DNA from 2 places in the Enterobacter sp. FW301-JW81 genome. Region 1 is predicted to be linked to the other one. Evidence: predicted binding sites of a transcription regulator. Region 1 holds the regulator's gene; the other holds the start of a gene.

Evidence for each region. Region 1 encodes Fur, which represses iron uptake genes when iron is present. Its sites were predicted from a motif close to ATAATAATGAGAACNACTATCAA; they were not measured.
Region 2: AC3WOK_RS07960 (Nramp family divalent metal transporter) is a predicted target of Fur. The motif match lies at 5,142-5,164, and genes of this name have one in related genera.

The regions. Positions count from the first base shown of each region.
Region 1 covers NZ_JBYTBA010000005.1:411,875-420,420, forward strand. Annotated here, with positions in the region: gene nagE (N-acetylglucosamine-specific PTS transporter subunit IIBC) at 1-1,773, shown strand, start outside; gene glnS (glutamine--tRNA ligase) at 1,943-3,610, shown strand; gene chiP (chitoporin ChiP) at 4,057-5,454, shown strand; gene chiQ (ChiQ/YbfN family lipoprotein) at 5,502-5,831, shown strand; gene fur (ferric iron uptake transcriptional regulator) at 5,939-6,385, opposite strand; gene fldA (flavodoxin FldA) at 6,676-7,206, opposite strand; gene ybfE (LexA regulated protein) at 7,362-7,649, opposite strand; gene ybfF (esterase) at 7,778-8,546, opposite strand, start outside.
Region 2 covers NZ_JBYTBA010000002.1:206,030-214,575, reverse strand. Annotated here, with positions in the region: gene AC3WOK_RS07980 (ion channel protein) at 1-517, shown strand, start outside; gene ipdC (indolepyruvate decarboxylase) at 518-2,176, opposite strand; gene mgrA (L-glyceraldehyde 3-phosphate reductase) at 2,362-3,360, shown strand; gene AC3WOK_RS07965 (DUF2502 domain-containing protein) at 3,488-3,832, shown strand; gene AC3WOK_RS07960 (Nramp family divalent metal transporter) at 3,864-5,102, opposite strand; gene AC3WOK_RS07955 (NupC/NupG family nucleoside CNT transporter) at 5,452-6,639, shown strand; gene AC3WOK_RS07950 (EAL domain-containing protein) at 6,683-8,546, opposite strand, start outside.

The DNA.
Region 1 (8,546 bases):
GGTTTTGTCGGTTTCCTCGTGTTAACCACTCTCTGCTCGCCTGCAGCGGTGGCCATGATCCAAAAAATTCCGGCGGACCAGGTTCCGGCGGCATTCGGTAAGATCAGCAACCAGTTTGTCGGTATCCTTGTGGGTATCATCTCTGCCGAACTGTACAACCGCTTCAGTAGCGTAGAGCTGCCAAAAGCGCTGTCGTTCTTCAGCGGTCGTCGCCTGGTGCCTATTCTGACCTCCTTTGTGATGATCTTCGTTGCGTTCATCCTGATGTACATCTGGCCGGTTATCTTTGACGGTCTGGTGAACTTCGGTGAACACATCCAGAAACTGGGCTCCGTCGGTGCGGGCGTGTACGCGTTCTTCAACCGTCTGCTGATCCCGGTTGGTCTGCACCACGCGCTGAACTCCGTGTTCTGGTTCGACGTTGCGGGTATTAACGATATTCCTAATTTCCTGGGTGGCGCACAGTCCATCGAAGCAGGTAAAGCGGTTGTCGGTATTACCGGTCGTTACCAGGCAGGCTTCTTCCCAATCATGATGTTTGGTCTTCCAGGCGCTGCGCTGGCGATCTACCACTGCGCGCGTCCAGAAAACAAAGCGAAAGTGCTGGGTATTATGATGGCGGGCGCGTTTGCGGCCTTCTTCACCGGTATCACCGAGCCGCTGGAATTCTCTTTCATGTTCGTGGCGCCTGTACTGTACGTGATCCACGCTGTGCTGACCGGTATCTCCGTGTTTATCGCGGCAAGCATGCACTGGATTGCGGGCTTTGGCTTCAGTGCGGGTCTGGTGGATATGGTGCTTTCTTCCCGTAACCCGCTGGCAACCCACTGGTGGATGCTGATCCCACAAGGTCTGGTGTTCTTCGCGATCTACTACATGGTGTTCCGTTTCACTATCACCAAATTCAACCTGATGACCCCGGGTCGTGAACTGGCCGTGGCCGGTAGCGAAGCGGATGGTCAGGATGTGAACGTGAGCGGTGCTCAGGAGCAGGACGTATCAGGTCTGGCGCGTCAGTACATTGCCGCAGTTGGCGGTTCTGACAACCTGACCGGTATTGATGCCTGTATCACCCGTCTGCGTCTGAACGTGAAAGATTCTTCTCTGGTGAACGAAGCGCTGGCGAAACGCCTGGGCGCGTCCGGTGTTATCCGCCTGAACAAAACCAGCGTGCAGATCATCGTCGGCTTCGTTGCGGAAAAAATTGCCAACGCAATGAAAACGACCGGCCCGGTTGCAGCCGCTGAAGCAAGCGCTGCGCCTGCTGCCGCTCCTGCAGCTGCGAAACCGCAGGCGGTACCTAATGCCAAAACGGTTGCCGCGCTGGTGTCTCCCGTGACCGGTGAGGTCGTTGCGATTGAGCAGGTACCTGATGAAGCGTTCGCCAGCAAAGCGGTCGGTGACGGTGTTGCGGTGAAACCAACGGACAAAACCGTTGTGTCTCCTGCTGCCGGTACCATCGTGAAAATCTTCAACACCAACCACGCGTTCTGCCTCGAAACCGAAAATGGCGCGGAGATCGTTGTCCACATGGGTATCGATACCGTTGCGCTGAACGGTCAGGGCTTTACTCGCCTGGTGGAAGAGGGCGCTGAAGTTGTGGCTGGTCAGCCGGTTCTGGAAATGGATCTGGACTTCCTGAACGCCAACGCGCGCTCCATGATAAGCCCGGTGGTTTGCAGCAACATCGATGACTTCAGTGGCCTGGTCATTCAGGCGAAAGGTCAGGTTGTTGCGGGTCAAACGCCTCTGTATGAGATTAAAGGCAAGTAATCGCTCCTGAGTAGAGTCATGCCTTAAGCGGCGGGGGTTATCCTCCGCCGCTTTTTTTTGCAGCAAATGCCCCCATTATTTTCTTCAGAGCCGTTTTAAGGGTTGTCACTACGTCCGGCTTATAAGATCATATGCCGTTATACGTTGTTTACGCTTTGAGGAATCCACGATGAGTGAGGCAGAAGCCCGCCCGAGTAACTTTATTCGTCAGATCATCGATGAAGATCTGGCCAGTGGTAAGCACACCACAATTCATACCCGCTTCCCGCCGGAGCCGAACGGCTACCTGCATATCGGGCATGCAAAATCTATCTGCCTGAACTTTGGCATTGCCCAGGACTATCAGGGACAGTGCAACCTGCGTTTCGATGACACCAACCCAGTAAAAGAAGACATCGAATACGTTGAGTCCATTAAGAACGACGTGCAATGGCTGGGCTTCAACTGGTCTGGCGATATCTGCTACTCCTCTGACTATTTTGATCAGCTGTACGCCTATGCGGTAGAGCTTATCAACAAAGGTCTGGCGTATGTCGACGAGCTGTCTGCTGACGAGATCCGTGAATACCGCGGAACGCTGACCGCTCCGGGAAAAAACAGCCCGTTCCGCGATCGCAGCGTTGAAGAGAACCTGGCGCTGTTTGAAAAAATGCGTGCCGGTGGCTTCGAAGAGGGCAAAGCCTGCCTGCGCGCCAAAATCGATATGGCGTCTCCGTTCATCGTGATGCGCGATCCGGTGCTGTACCGTATTAAATTTGCTGAACACCACCAGACCGGTAACAAGTGGTGCATCTACCCGATGTACGACTTCACCCATTGCATCAGCGATGCGCTGGAAGGCATTACGCACTCCCTGTGTACGCTGGAGTTCCAGGACAACCGTCGTCTGTACGACTGGGTACTGGATAACATCACCATTCCCGTGCATCCGCGTCAGTACGAGTTCTCTCGTCTGAATCTGGAATACACCGTGATGTCCAAGCGTAAGCTGAACCTGCTGGTCACCGACAAGCACGTTGAGGGCTGGGATGACCCACGTATGCCGACCATCTCTGGTCTGCGTCGTCGTGGTTATACTGCCGCGTCTATTCGTGAGTTCTGCAAACGTATCGGCGTGACCAAGCAGGACAACACCATTGAAATAGCTTCTCTGGAATCCTGCATTCGCGAAGACCTCAACGAAAACGCACCGCGCGCGATGGCGGTTATCGACCCGGTGAAGCTGGTTATCGAGAACTATCCGCAGGGTGAAAGCGAGCTGGTCTCCATGCCTAACCATCCGAATAAACCGGAAATGGGCAGCCGCGACGTGCCGTTCAGCGGTGAAATCTGGATCGACCGTGCTGACTTCCGCGAAGAAGCCAACAAGCAGTACAAGCGTCTGGTGTTGGGTAAAGAGGTGCGTCTGCGTAATGCCTACGTCATCAAGGCAGAGCGCGTAGAGAAAGACGCGGAAGGTAACATCACCACCATCTTCTGTTCATATGACGCTGAAACGCTGAGTAAAGATCCGGCGGACGGCCGCAAGGTGAAAGGCGTTATTCACTGGGTGAGCGCATCCCACGCGCTGCCGGTGGAAATTCGTCTGTACGATCGTCTGTTCAGCGTGCCTAACCCGGGTGCTGCTGAAGACTTCCTGGCGACCATCAACCCGGAATCTCTGGTGATCAAGCAGGGTTATGCGGAGCCTTCCCTGAAAGCCGCTGAAGCGGGTAAAGCGTTCCAGTTCGAGCGTGAAGGTTACTTCTGCCTGGACAGCCGTTACAGCACGGTGGAAAAACCGGTATTTAACCGTACCGTGGGTCTGCGTGATACCTGGACCAAAATCGGCGAATAATAACGCTGCATTGGTCAATGAGAGACAAACGCCGCTTATTGCGGCGTTTTTTTATTTAACGATCATATCGTTAAAGCAGGGGGGTAATAATATCGTGGAAAATATCAGGTCAATGTGGTGCTACTTATTTTTCTGAAAAAAGTTTGTTTTTTATCATCAATACGCAATTTGTAAAAAGTAACAGCAATTAACGATCTTACCCTCTGAAATTTAATGGCTTGCCCCGCCAAATCTCGCCCTCCGGTAAATGTTACAAAGCACTACCAATTATGTGCACTTCGTCATAATCCTGACTTTTGTCCGCTGAAAAGCATTGATAATTCGCGTCGCGAAAAATAACCTAAAGACGGTAGTTAATTCGAGGGTATTTATAACTACCCCTGACCATTTGGTCTTTTTTATTTTCGCCGTTTCAGGCGTTTTAATTCGTCAAAGAGGAATAATCTATGCGTACGTTCAGTGGCAAACGTAGTGCGCTGGCGCTGGCTATTGCCGGTGTGACAGCAATGTCGGGCCTGGTCGTTACACCAGAGGCGAAAGCCGCGGGTTTCATCGAAGATTCTACCCTCACGGGCGGTATTTATTACTGGCAGCGTGAACGTGACCGTAAAGACGTCACTGAAGACAAATACAAAACTAACCTTTCTCACTCCACCTGGAACGCCAACCTGGACTTCCAGTCGGGTTATGCCGCGGATATGTTCGGTCTGGATATTGCTGCGTTCACCGCAATCGAAATGGCGGAAAACGGCGACAGCGGCCACCCGAACGAAATTGCCTTCTCCTCCAGCAACAAAGCTTATAAAGAAGACTGGTCCGGGGATAAGAGCGGAATCAGCCTTTATAAGGCCGCAGCGAAATTTAAATACGGCCCGGTATGGGCGCGCGGTGGCTATATTCAGCCAACCGGCCAGACGCTGTTAGCACCGCACTGGAGCTTTATGCCGGGTACCTATCAGGGGGCAGAAGCCGGGGCGAACTTTGACTACGGTGATGCGGGTGCGTTGAGCTTCTCTTATATGTGGACCAACGAGTATAAAGCACCATGGCACATCGAAATGGACAAGTTCTACCAGAACGATAAGAAAACCAAAGTAGATTATCTGCACTCGCTGGGTGCGAAATACGACTTCAAAAACGATCTGGTTCTCGAAGCCGCATTTGGCCAGGCGCAAGGTTATGTCGATCAGTATTTTGCCAAGGCCAGCTATAAGTTTGATGTTGCGGGTAGCCCGCTGAGCACCAGCTACCAGTTCTACGGCACGCGCGACAAGGTCAGCAACGGTGGCGTCAATGATATTTATGACGGTACCGCGTGGTTGCAGGCGTTGACCTTTGGCTACAAGGTCGGTCAGGTTGATTTGCGCCTGGAAGGCACGTGGGTGAAGGCGGAAGGGCAGCAGGGGTACTTCCTGCAGCGTATGACCCCGACCTATGCATCGTCCAACGGCCGTCTTGATATCTGGTGGGATAACCGTTCCGACTTCAACGCCGACGGCGAGAAAGCGGTCTTCTTCGGCGCAATGTATGACCTCAAAAACTGGAATCTGCCTGGCTGGGCCGTGGGTGCCTCTTACGCTTACGCCTGGGATGCAAAACCTGCCGATATGGCAACACCGGACGCCTATTACGATCCAAACTATCGCCTGAAAGAGTCCTCCTACAGCCTGGATGCTATCTATACCCTGCAGGATGGCCGCGCGAAAGGCACGATGTTCAAACTGCACTTCACCCAGTATGACAACCACTCCGATATCCCGAGCTATGCGGGCGGTTACGGCAACATCTTCCAGGATGAACGTGACGTGAAATTCATGGTTATCGCACCGTTCACCATCTTCTGATGAATCGTCCGGCGGGTTAGCGCCCGCCGGACCGGAGACTGCACATGATGAAAAAAATCGTAATTGTCGCGCTGCTGGCGTCGGGGCTGGTGGCGTGTTCTCAGAGCCAGGCGCCTAAAGAAGATTCCCGGCTGAAGGAGGCCTATAGCGCGTGCATCAATACCGCTGAAGGCTCGCCGGAGAAAATTCAGGCCTGCCAGAGCGTGTTGAATGTGCTGAAAAAAGAGAAGGCGCATGAGCAGTTCGCAACGCAGGAAAATGTTCGCGTGATGGATTACCAGGCCTGTATCCAGGCGCGTAAAACCGGTAACGATCAGGAAGTGGCGAAGCGTTGCGACCAGATCTGGAAAGAGATCCGCAGCAATAACAGTAACTAACCTGCTGTTACCATGCCCGGTGGCGCTATGCTTACCGGGCTTTTTTATACCTGAAAACAGGCGAAAAAAAAGCCAACCTTGCGGCTGGCTCAGAGTATGAAGACTGATTATTTTGCGTCGTGCGCGTGGTCATCTTCGCGGCAGTCGCCTTCAGCGCAGTGACCGTAAAGGTACAGGCTGTGGTTGGTCAGGCGGATGCCATGACGCGCGGCGATTTCACGCTGGCGTGATTCAATGGAATCATCGCTAAATTCAATGACCTTGCCGCAATCGAGGCAGATCAGGTGATCGTGGTGCTGCTGCTGGGTCAGTTCGAAAACAGATTTACCACCTTCGAAATTATGACGGGTAACAATGCCCGCGTCATCAAACTGGTTCAGCACGCGATAGACGGTAGCCAGCCCAATCTCTTCACCCATGTCGATAAGACGTTTATAGAGGTCTTCCGCACTGACATGGTGATTGTCTGGACCCTGAAGCACTTCGAGGATTTTTAACCGAGGAAGCGTAACTTTCAGGCCAGCCTTCTTTAATGCGGTATTGTTGTCAGTCATGCGGAATCTGTCCTGTTGCTAAACGATTCACTTCTGTAGGAAGTGACAGAAAATGCACCCGGGATAATGCGTCTCATTATAGAACTGCCATGGCTAAATGAAAACTGCAAGTCTCAGGCAAAATATGCTTATAAAAACGTGGTATCACCAACAAACTTGCTCAATGGAAAACCACGTTTATCAGGGAGACATTGTACAGGTCTGGGCGAAAAAGTTAAAAGATTGTAGCGATTAATTTAATCGGTTTGACCTGGAGCACGGGCGCAGCCGCCGCTGCGCCGCGATAAAAATCAGGCGTTAAGAATATCGTCCAGGTGCAGTTCCTCACGGATCTGCTTAACCCATTTCTCAACGCGCTCTGCCGTCAGCTCTGGCTGGCGGTCTTCGTCAATGGCCAGACCCACGAAATGATCGTCATCGGCCAGGCCTTTAGACGCTTCGAAGTGGTAACCGGCAGTTGGCCAGTGGCCAACGATCACTGCGCCATTCGGCTCAATGATGTCGCGGATAGTCCCCAGCGCGTCACAGAAGTACTCGGCGTAGTCTTCCTGATCGCCGCAGCCAAACAGGGCGACCAGCTTACCGTTGAAGTCGACTTCTTCCAGCGTCGGGAAGAAATCATCCCAGTCGCACTGGGCTTCACCGTAGTACCACGTTGGAATACCCAGCAGAAGAATGTCATAGCCTTCGAGATCTTCTTTGCTGCTCTTGGCGATGTCATGCACATCAGCAACGTCTTTACCGAGCTGTTTTTGAATGTTTTTTGCGATATTTTCGGTATTGCCGGTATCACTGCCAAAGAAAATGCCGATGATTGCCATGAGTAAAATAACCTCTTGAAACTTAATAGTATGGTGGCGCAATTCGGCCACGGATAAGGGCAATAATAGCAGAACTGGCAACCCTGCGGAAACAGCTATCGCGCAGGACTGCACTCCGTGCTACATGAAAAGGGCGATAAAGGGGATTTTCAGACTTATGCCTGGCTGCGTAACGTCTCAAGCTGGGCGATCAACATCTCTTCAATGAGCTCGCTGCGGCTGATATTTCGCGCGTCAGCCAGCTCGTTAAGCGCATCGACGGCGTCGGCGTTAAGCTTCAGTTCGACACGCTTAAGCCCACGATTTTTATCGCGTTTAAGCTGGTTGCGTTTATTGATACGCAGCTGTTCATCGCGCGAAAGCGGATTCGTCTTGGGTCGTCCCGGTCGACGTTCATTCGCGAACAGATCTAGTGTCGTACGGTCCGTTTGTTCTTTGGCCATGATTCTGAGACTTCGGGGGAAACACGCCGCCCTGCTAATGCCCGGGCGATAAGCGCGCCATCATACATCACCAAAAACGGCACGCCAACGACTGGAAGCCCGCAGCCTTCCAGTCGCTCTCTTTTTAATCAATTCGCAGTATCAGCGAGATAGCGGCGAATGGCGCGCAGCACGGCGTCAGGTTTTTCTGCGTGAACCCAGTGTCCGGCCCCGGCAATCACGTGGGCGCGCGCCTGCGGGAATTGTGCCAGCAAGGTGTCGCGGTACGCGTCGGTAATATAAGGAGAGTTACCGCCACGAATGAAGAGGGTAGGGTGTGGCCAGGCAGGTACCGTTTCCCAGCCAACGATATTGTTGTACTGCTCCCAGAGCACCGGCACGTTAAAACGCCATTGTCCGTCAACAAATGACTTCAGCAGGAATTGCACAACGCCTTCTTCATCAAGATGGTCACGCATGACCGCAGCCGCCTGCTGGCGGGTCGCGACACCCGCTTCAGTAACCGCATTGATGGCGGCAAAAATCTCGTCGTGTCGGCGGACGTCATAATCCACGGGCGCAACATCAATTACCACCAGGCCGTTAATACGCTCCGGCGCAAGCGCCGTCAGGGCCATCACCGCTTTGCCGCCCATTGAATGCCCGATGAGCGTCACCTTCTGCAGGCCGTTGGCGTCCAGCGTATCCAGCAGATCCTGTGCCATCGCGGCATAGGTCATCTCGTCTGAACGCCCGGAAAGACCGTGATTGCGCATATCGACCTGTAAAATATCGTGATCGGTAACCAGATCGCGCGCCAGCACGCCCAGGTTATCCAGGCTGCCAAAAAGCCCGTGAACCAGTACGATGGGAGAATTATTGTTCGGCGATTGTGCAGTTTGCGCTCGGGTATTCAAT
Region 2 (8,546 bases), on a different contig from region 1:
GGTATGGTGCCTTCCACGCCTGCACCGGCTAATGCATAAACTCAAGCACCCGGTATTGATTCTGGGTATCGGCGGTTTGATTCTCGGGGTTTTAGGGGCAATCGGCGGGAAGGTGACGCTGTTTAAAGGTCTGGACGAGATGCAGCAGCTGGCTTTTAGCCAGGTGTTTAGCGTATCGGATTATCTGCTGTTTGCCGTGATAAAACTGGCCGCGCTGGTGGTGGCTGCGGCCTGCGGTTTCCGCGGCGGACGCATCTTCCCGGCGGTCTTTGTCGGCGTAGCGCTGGGGCTGATGCTGCACGAACACGTCGATGCCGTTCCGGCAGCGATTACCGTTTCCTGCTCAATTCTGGGGCTGGTGCTGGTGGTCACGCGCGATGCCTGGCTGAGCCTGTTTATGGCCGCCGTAGTGGTACCGGATACCACCCTCATCCCGCTACTTTGCATCGTGATGTTGCCCGCCTGGCTCCTGCTGGCGGGCAAACCGATGATGATGGCCTGGCGAAACGACAGGTGATCAGGCGCTGTTGCGCGCTTCCAGCGCTTTAGTAAGCGCACCCAGCAGCGGCGGTATGTCTGCTTTCGGCAGCATCACCTCAATCAGCGAGAGCCGCTCGTGGTGCGCTACTTTTTCAAGGACGTCCGCCAGCTGCTCCGCCTCGCTGACCCGCCAGCACTGGGCCTGAGGATCGAGGCTAAGCGCCTGCGGAATTTGCGTCCAGTTCCACAGCGCAATGTCGTTATATCGCTGCTCTGGTCCGTGGATTGCCCTTTCCACCGTATACCCTTCGTTGTTAAGAACCAGAATGATGGGGCGCTGTTTATCCCGCAGCATCGAGCCGAGCTCCTGGATGGTGAGCTGCGCCGCGCCGTCCCCCGTCAGCACAATCACGCGCCGGTTCGGGCAGGCCGTTTGCGCGCCGAATGCCGCTGCCAGCGTGTAGCCAATCGACCCCCACAGCGGCTGGACGATAAAGTTCACGTCTGCCGGAAGTCGAAGATCGATCGCGCCGAAGGCCGAAGTGCCCTGATCCGCAAGAATAATGTCTCCCGGGCGAATAAACGTTTGCAGCGTTCTCCAGAAATTCTCCTGCGTCAGCGAGCCGTCCGGCTGCGGGTAGGCCATTGCACTTTGAGACGACGGCGCAGGCGTACCGTGCACGTGCTGCTTGCACAGTTCCACCAGCGTCTCAATCGCCTGAAGCATAGGAATACCGGTAAACCAGATATCCCCGACGCGGGCGGCATGAGGCTGAACTTCTATCGTTTGCGACGGGGTCAACTGGTGAGTGAAGCCAGCGGTCAGGGTATCGGTAAATCGCGTGCCGATGCACAGCACCGTATCCGCCCCTTCAATCGCCTCTTTTACCGCGCCGGCGCTTGCCGAACCGCTGTACGTCCCGTAAAAACCCGCGTGACGCTCGTCAAATATGCCTTTGCCCATCAGCATGGTGGCGTGCGCCATCGGCACTTCTTTGACCCATTTCTGTAGTGCATGTTTCAGTCCATGGCGCAGGACAAGGAAATCGGCCAGCAGCGCAGTACGCTTGCTCATGGCCAGCTTGCTCTCGGCGGCATCCCGGAACGCCTTCAGGCAAGCGCTATCGGCATGCGCATGCCTGAGAGTGAGAGCGTTTACAGGAGGCGTGGCGGCTTTTTTTGCCACATCGGCAGGCATCATCAGATAGCCGGGGCGACGTTCCCGGAGCATGGTAGTTAACACCCGATCAATCTCATAGCAGGCGTTTTGTTCGGTCAGGATCGCCTGTGCGGCAGTGATCGGTTCGCTCATATGGTAAAAGTGACGAAACTCACCGTCGCCCAACGTATGGTGCAGCAGTTCCCCTCGCTGCTGTGACGCCATGCCTGGCGCCCCCACAATATGCAGTACCGGCACGTGCTCGGCATAGCTGCCCGCAATGCCGTTCATGGCGCTTAACTCTCCTACGCCAAATGTCGTCAGCAGCGCGGCGAAGCCCTTACATCGGGCATATCCGTCAGCGGCATAAGAGGCATTTAACTCGTTGGCACAGCCCACCCAACAGATATCTGGGCTGTCTATCACGTGGTCGAGAAACTGCAGGTTATAGTCGCCCGGCACGCCAAACAGATGATCGGCTCCACAATCTGTAAGACGGTCCAGCAGGTAATCGGCGACGCAGTATGGGGTACGCATGAACAGGTATCCTTCTAATGTTGACCTCACCTTGAGTATTAAAGAAGCGTGATGGCTGTCCAGAATTGGCGCTAAGAAGGGTATGGAAAGAATGCTTTACAAAAAATGCTGCGCTATGCTGCTTTTTTTCACGTTAATGTAAACGCATACACTGATTTTTCTCTTCAGCGCCAGAGGTCATAAGAATGGGTTATCAGCCGAACAAAAGTCGTTATCAGACAATGGAGTATCGCCGCTGCGGGCAAAGCGGACTCAGATTGCCCGCCATCTCGCTTGGGCTGTGGCATAATTTTGGCGATACCACGCTTATCGAAAACAGCCGTCAACTTTTACAGCGCGCGTTCGATCTGGGTATTACGCATTTCGACCTTGCCAACAACTATGGCCCGCCACCGGGATCCGCCGAACGTAATTTCGGACGGATTTTGCAGGAGGATTTTCTGCCCTGGCGCGACGAGCTGATCGTTTCAACCAAAGCGGGGTATACCATGTGGGATGGCCCGTATGGCGACTGGGGGTCACGCAAATACCTGCTGGCAAGCCTGGATCAAAGCCTGAAGCGCATGGGGCTGGAGTATGTAGATATCTTTTATCACCACCGTCCCGACCCACAAACGCCGCTGCTGGAAACCATGAAAGCGCTTGACCACGCGGTGCGTCAGGGAAAAGCCCTGTATGTCGGGTTATCCAACTACCCGGCCGATCTGGCCCGCCAGGCGATTGATATCCTTAATGACCTCGGAACCCCCTGCCTGATCCACCAGCCGAAATACTCCATGTTTGAGCGTGCACCGGAAGCGGGATTGCTGGACGTATTGCAGGAAAAAGGGGTTGGCTGTATTCCCTTCTCGCCGCTGGCCGGGGGACAACTGACCAACCGCTATCTGGACGGCATTCCCGCAGACTCCCGCGCGGCAAGCGGCAGTAAGTTCCTCAATCCGGAGCAGATTACCGAAGAGAAGCTGGAGAAGGTAAGACAACTTAACGCGCTGGCGGAAGGCAGAGGCCAGAAGCTGTCGCAGATGGCGCTGGCCTGGATATTACGCCACGAATCGGTGACGTCTGTACTGATTGGCGCGAGCAAAGTCGCCCAGATTGACGATGCCGCGGGTATGCTGGAAAACCGCCATTTCTCCGCCGAAGAGCTGGCCCGTATTGAAGCCATCCTGAGCGGCTCAAAATAAAATCACTTTTAGCAAAAAGTGCTCTCACTCAGGAATTCGGAGTTGAGGCGATGAAACGAGCCTTTACCAACTCGTAATATTGCGTTAACAGGCCCATCAAAGGCCCCGATCGTGAAGGAGAAAGAGTATGTTCAGGTCACTGATTCTTGCAGCGGTATTACTGGCTTCATCAGCCCCGCTGATCGCCACTGCGGGCGAAATCACCCTGTTGCCATCAGTAAAATTACAAATTGGCGATCGTGACGACTACGGCAGATACTGGGACGGTGGCTACTGGCGCGACCGTGACTACTGGCATCGTCACTATGAGTGGCGCGGCGATCGCTGGTGGAAACATGATAACGGCAGACACCGTGGCTGGTATAAAGACAAAGCGTATGAGCGCGGTTACCGTGAAGGCTGGAACGATCGTGACGACCGCCGCGGCGGCTGGGGTCACGGCAAAGGCCATGGTCACGGCCATCATCACTAATCAAAAAGGCGCCCCGCGGCGCCTTTTTTTGTTAAAGCCCCAGCGCGGTTCCAATCAACAGCCACAGGTTCAATGCCACCACCACCACCACAATGGCCCATCCGGCCCGTTTTACCAGCGTTGAGTTGACCAGCTCGCCCATCAGGGTTTTGTTGCTGGTAAAGATCAGCAGCGGCACCAGCGCCAGCGCGATACCAAAGCTCAGCAATACCTGGCTCATAACCAGAATTCGTGTGGGATCGAGCCCCATCAGAATCACGATAAATGACGGCAGCATGGTGACGGAGCGACGCACCCACAGCGGAATATGGAACCGGACAAATCCCTGCATCACCACCTGGCCTGCCAGCGTGCCCACCACCGTCGAAGACAGACCGGCGGCCACCAGGCTCAAACCAAATATCGTGGCGGCTGCATGGCTCAGCAGCGGCTCCAGCGTGAGATAAGCCTGGTCAAGATCGGCGATGCCGGTATGGCCGTTAAAGTGGAAAGCGGCGGCTGCGGTAGCCATCATCGCCAGATTCACAAACCCCGCGATGGTCATGGCGATAGCCACATCCCACTTGGTTGCGGAATAACGTTCTTTACGCGTCCCACCGTGGAGATGCTGGGTCAGGGAGGAGTGCAGGTAAATCACATGCGGCATGATGGTCGCCCCCAACACCCCGGCGGCCAGGAACACCGCTTCCGAGGTTGGCAGGCTTGGGATCACCATCCCTTTACCGAGCTGCGCCAGATTCGGTTGGGAGAAAATCAGCTCGACGATGTAGGCCGCCGCGACAAACAGCAGCAGACCACCGATGACCTTCTCCAGCGGTTTTTGACCGCGACGCTGCAGCATCAGGATCAGGAATGTGGCAATCCCGGTCAGTACCGCCCCCTGCAACAGCGACACGCCCAGAATCAGCTTAAAGCCGATCGCCGCGCCGATAAATTCAGCGAGGTCCGTTGCCATGGCGATGATTTCCGCCTGAACCCAGTAGAGCCAGACGGCCGGACGCGGATAATGGTCGCGAATTTGCTCCGCCAGGTTTTTACCGGTGGCAATCCCCAGCTTTGCGGAGAGCATCTGAATCAGCATTGCCATCAGGTTAGCCCAGACAACCACCCACAGCAGCTTATAGCCGAAGCTGGCCCCGGCCTGAATGTTGGTCGCAAAGTTACCTGGATCGATATAGCCAATAGCAGCGATGAACGCAGGTCCCATTAATGCGAACCGCAACTTGCGCGCTGCTCTGCTACTGCTACCCTCTACGCGACTGTTTGTCATTTCTGCCTCTGAAATATAGCCTTTGCTATGTTTAATGCTATCAAAATGAGAATGATTATCAAGATCATTTGCGAAGTTTACAGTGATTTCTCTGATAGCTGTGAACGATAGACGGGCGGGTAAGCGGGGGCGATTTAACAGAAAGCGAAATCGCGCGCTCTTTTGTGAAGACTAGCACACAAACTTAACTTTTCACTCATTTACCTAACATAACAAAAATGTATTGTGGATCACTATTTTTGAGACTCGTCACAGGATGTAACTATAGTGTGTCCTTGATCTCGTTTTCTTTTCGCTTGTTACATAGAATGTGCACGAAAATTAAACCTGCCTCATATTTGGAGCAAATATGGACCGCGTCCTTCATTTTGTCCTGGCACTTGTTGTCGTTACTGCACTTGCATTGCTGGTCAGCACAGACCGCAAAAAAATTCGTATTCGTTATGTTGTCCAGCTGCTGGTCATTGAAGTTTTACTTGCGTGGTTCTTCCTGAACTCCAACGTCGGCCTCGGCTTCGTGAAAGGCTTCTCCGAAATGTTCGAAAAACTGCTCGGATTCGCCAACGAAGGGACGAACTTTGTCTTCGGTAAAATGAACGACGAAGGTCTGGCGTTCTTCTTCCTGAAGGTTCTGTGCCCAATCGTCTTTATCTCCGCGCTTATCGGTATTCTGCAGCACATCCGCGTTCTGCCGTTCGTTATTCGTGGAATTGGTTTCCTGTTATCCAAAGTGAACGGCATGGGTAAGCTGGAATCATTCAACGCCGTAAGTTCCCTGATCCTCGGTCAGTCTGAGAACTTCATCGCGTATAAAGATATTCTCGGCAAAATGTCCCGCAACCGCATGTACACCATGGCAGCAACCGCAATGTCTACCGTTTCCATGTCTATCGTGGGCGCGTATATGACCATGCTGGAGCCGAAGTATGTTGTTGCTGCGCTGGTTCTGAACATGTTCAGCACCTTTATCGTGCTGTCGCTGATCAACCCGTACCGCGTTGACGCCAGCGAAGAAAACATCCAGATGTCCAACCTGCATGAAGGCCAGAGCTTCTTCGAAATGCTGGGTGAATACATCCTGGCCGGTTTCAAAGTGGCGGTTATCGTTGCCGCTATGCTGATCGGCTTCATTGCGCTGATTTCTGCGCTGAACGCCCTGTTCGCTGCGGTGCTGGGTATCTCCTTCCAGGGTATTCTGGGCTACATCTTCTACCCTGTTGCATGGGTGATGGGTGTTCCGGCTCACGAAGCGCTGCAGGTGGGCAGTATCATGGCGACCAAACTGGTTTCTAACGAATTCGTTGCGATGATGGATCTGCAGAAAATCGCCAGCACGCTTTCTCCGCGCGCGGAAGGCATTCTGTCCGTGTTCCTGGTCTCCTTCGCGAACTTCTCGTCCATCGGTATCATCGCCGGTGCGATTAAAGGTCTGAACGAAGAACAGGGTAACGTGGTTTCTCGCTTTGGCCTGAAACTGGTTTACGGTTCTACCCTGGTGAGCGTCCTGTCTGCTTCTATCGCGGCACTGGTTCTGTAACGTTTACCGTTAAAAAAAACCGGGAGCCTGGCTCCCGGTTTTTTTATGCCCGTAATTCTTCCAGCGGTTTGGGTTTGCCTATCAGATACCCCTGCAGGTAGTCCACACCAAAGCGGAGCAGCATCTCGCGCTGCGCCGGTGTTTCTACATATTCAGCAACTACGCACAGCGATTTTGTCTTCGCCAGATTACACATTGATTGCACGATCATCGCATCCATGTCATCGGTACAAATGTCTTTCACAAAGCAGCCGTCAATTTTAATGATGTCCGCCTGCAGGCGTCTGAGGCGCTCATAGTTCGCGTAGCCCGTACCAAAATCATCAATGGCAATCCGGAAACCGTAATCCCGCAGTTGCTGGAGATTGCTGATACTGCTTCCTGAATTAGAGAAGGCCTGCTCCTCGGTGATTTCAAGAACGACGGCCTGAGGCGCGATACCGTACTGCTCAAAGAGCGCGCAAATCTCGCCAGCGACCTCTTTTTGCATCAGCGTTAGCGGCATCAAATTGACGGAGAAGCGGGCACCGGCCTGCGTCGCAGGATGATCGCGCAGCCACGCCAGTAATTTTTCCATGACGTACATATCGAACCGGTGGCTCAGGTTGAACTGGGCAATCAGCGGAATAAAGCGATCGGGGGTAATCATCTCTCCCTCGCTTTCCATACGCGTCAGGATTTCGTAGTAACCGCTGCCGTCGGCCTTCTGGATGGGCTGTGCGTATAAATGGAACTGACCGGCCTCCAGGGCATGCTTAATCCGCGCCAGCATCAGCACGCGCTCTGTCGTTTGTCCTGATGCCGCTTCGAGGCTATTCGTGAGCGCAAGAACGTTGTGCTCGCCGCAGGATTGCTCAGCCAGCCAGCTCAGTTGCCCCAGCGTGTGGTGCAGCTTTTCACCGTTTTCAACCATTCCCCAGGACGCGCCAAACTCGATATCCAGCCCGGTATTGTTCCAGAAAATCTTGCGGCTGTTCAGTCGATCGACCATATGCTGGAGACGTTCAGCGATTCCCGGCCCCAGTAATACCAGCACCAGCTCGCTTCCCGGAAGCTGGAAGAGCGCTTCATCTTTTTGCAGAAGCGGCTGGAGCGACGCGGCAATAGTTCGTTTGCAATGGACCCGCATGAGGATCCCGTAGTGGCGGCTCAAAAACTCCAGGTTATCCATACGCAGAATACTTACTTTTGCATCCGGGTGAATCTCAAGATGATCCTCCAGCGCGCGAATATTGGGCAAACCGGTCAGCGGATCGGTGAGCGCCCTGTTCTGCCATCCCCGCTTCAGCCACTCGCTGCGCTGGTAAATTCGCGACATGTAAAGCAAACAGATGGCGAAAGAGATAAGTACGGAGAGGATAAAGGAGAGCGAATGGCCCGATTCCACCCCGTTAAGAAAGTTGTAGTTGTAGGACAACAGCAGGAGTGCAGATGCGGCCCACAGCAGAGAGATAAGCGCATAGGTCAGGCGACTTATCGCTAAGGTAAAAAGAATAAAAATCAGCGGCATCAAATAGCCCGCAATGACGGGTGATTCAAATGGACCACATAAAATGACGAGAATGAAACTTAAAAGCATCAGCCAGACAAAAATATATAATGAATTCTTGTGGAAAAACACGGGCTTCACGCTTCGCCGCCAGAAGTTCATCGCGTAACGAGGATTAATTATCATTCTTAATGGGTAATAGAACATCATGGTAAAAATCAGCGCCGCGCATATCAGGCTTTGTATATCCACAACGTTATAAATTACCGTTCCTTCGCCGAAAAATGTGGAAATAGTCACCGGAAAATCAAACAAATAGCCCGCCATATACATCGACAGCTTAATACCTATTGGTACGATAAAACCGAGCCAGAATATACGTAAACCGATGTGCTTGTTGGGGATGCAGTAACGCCAA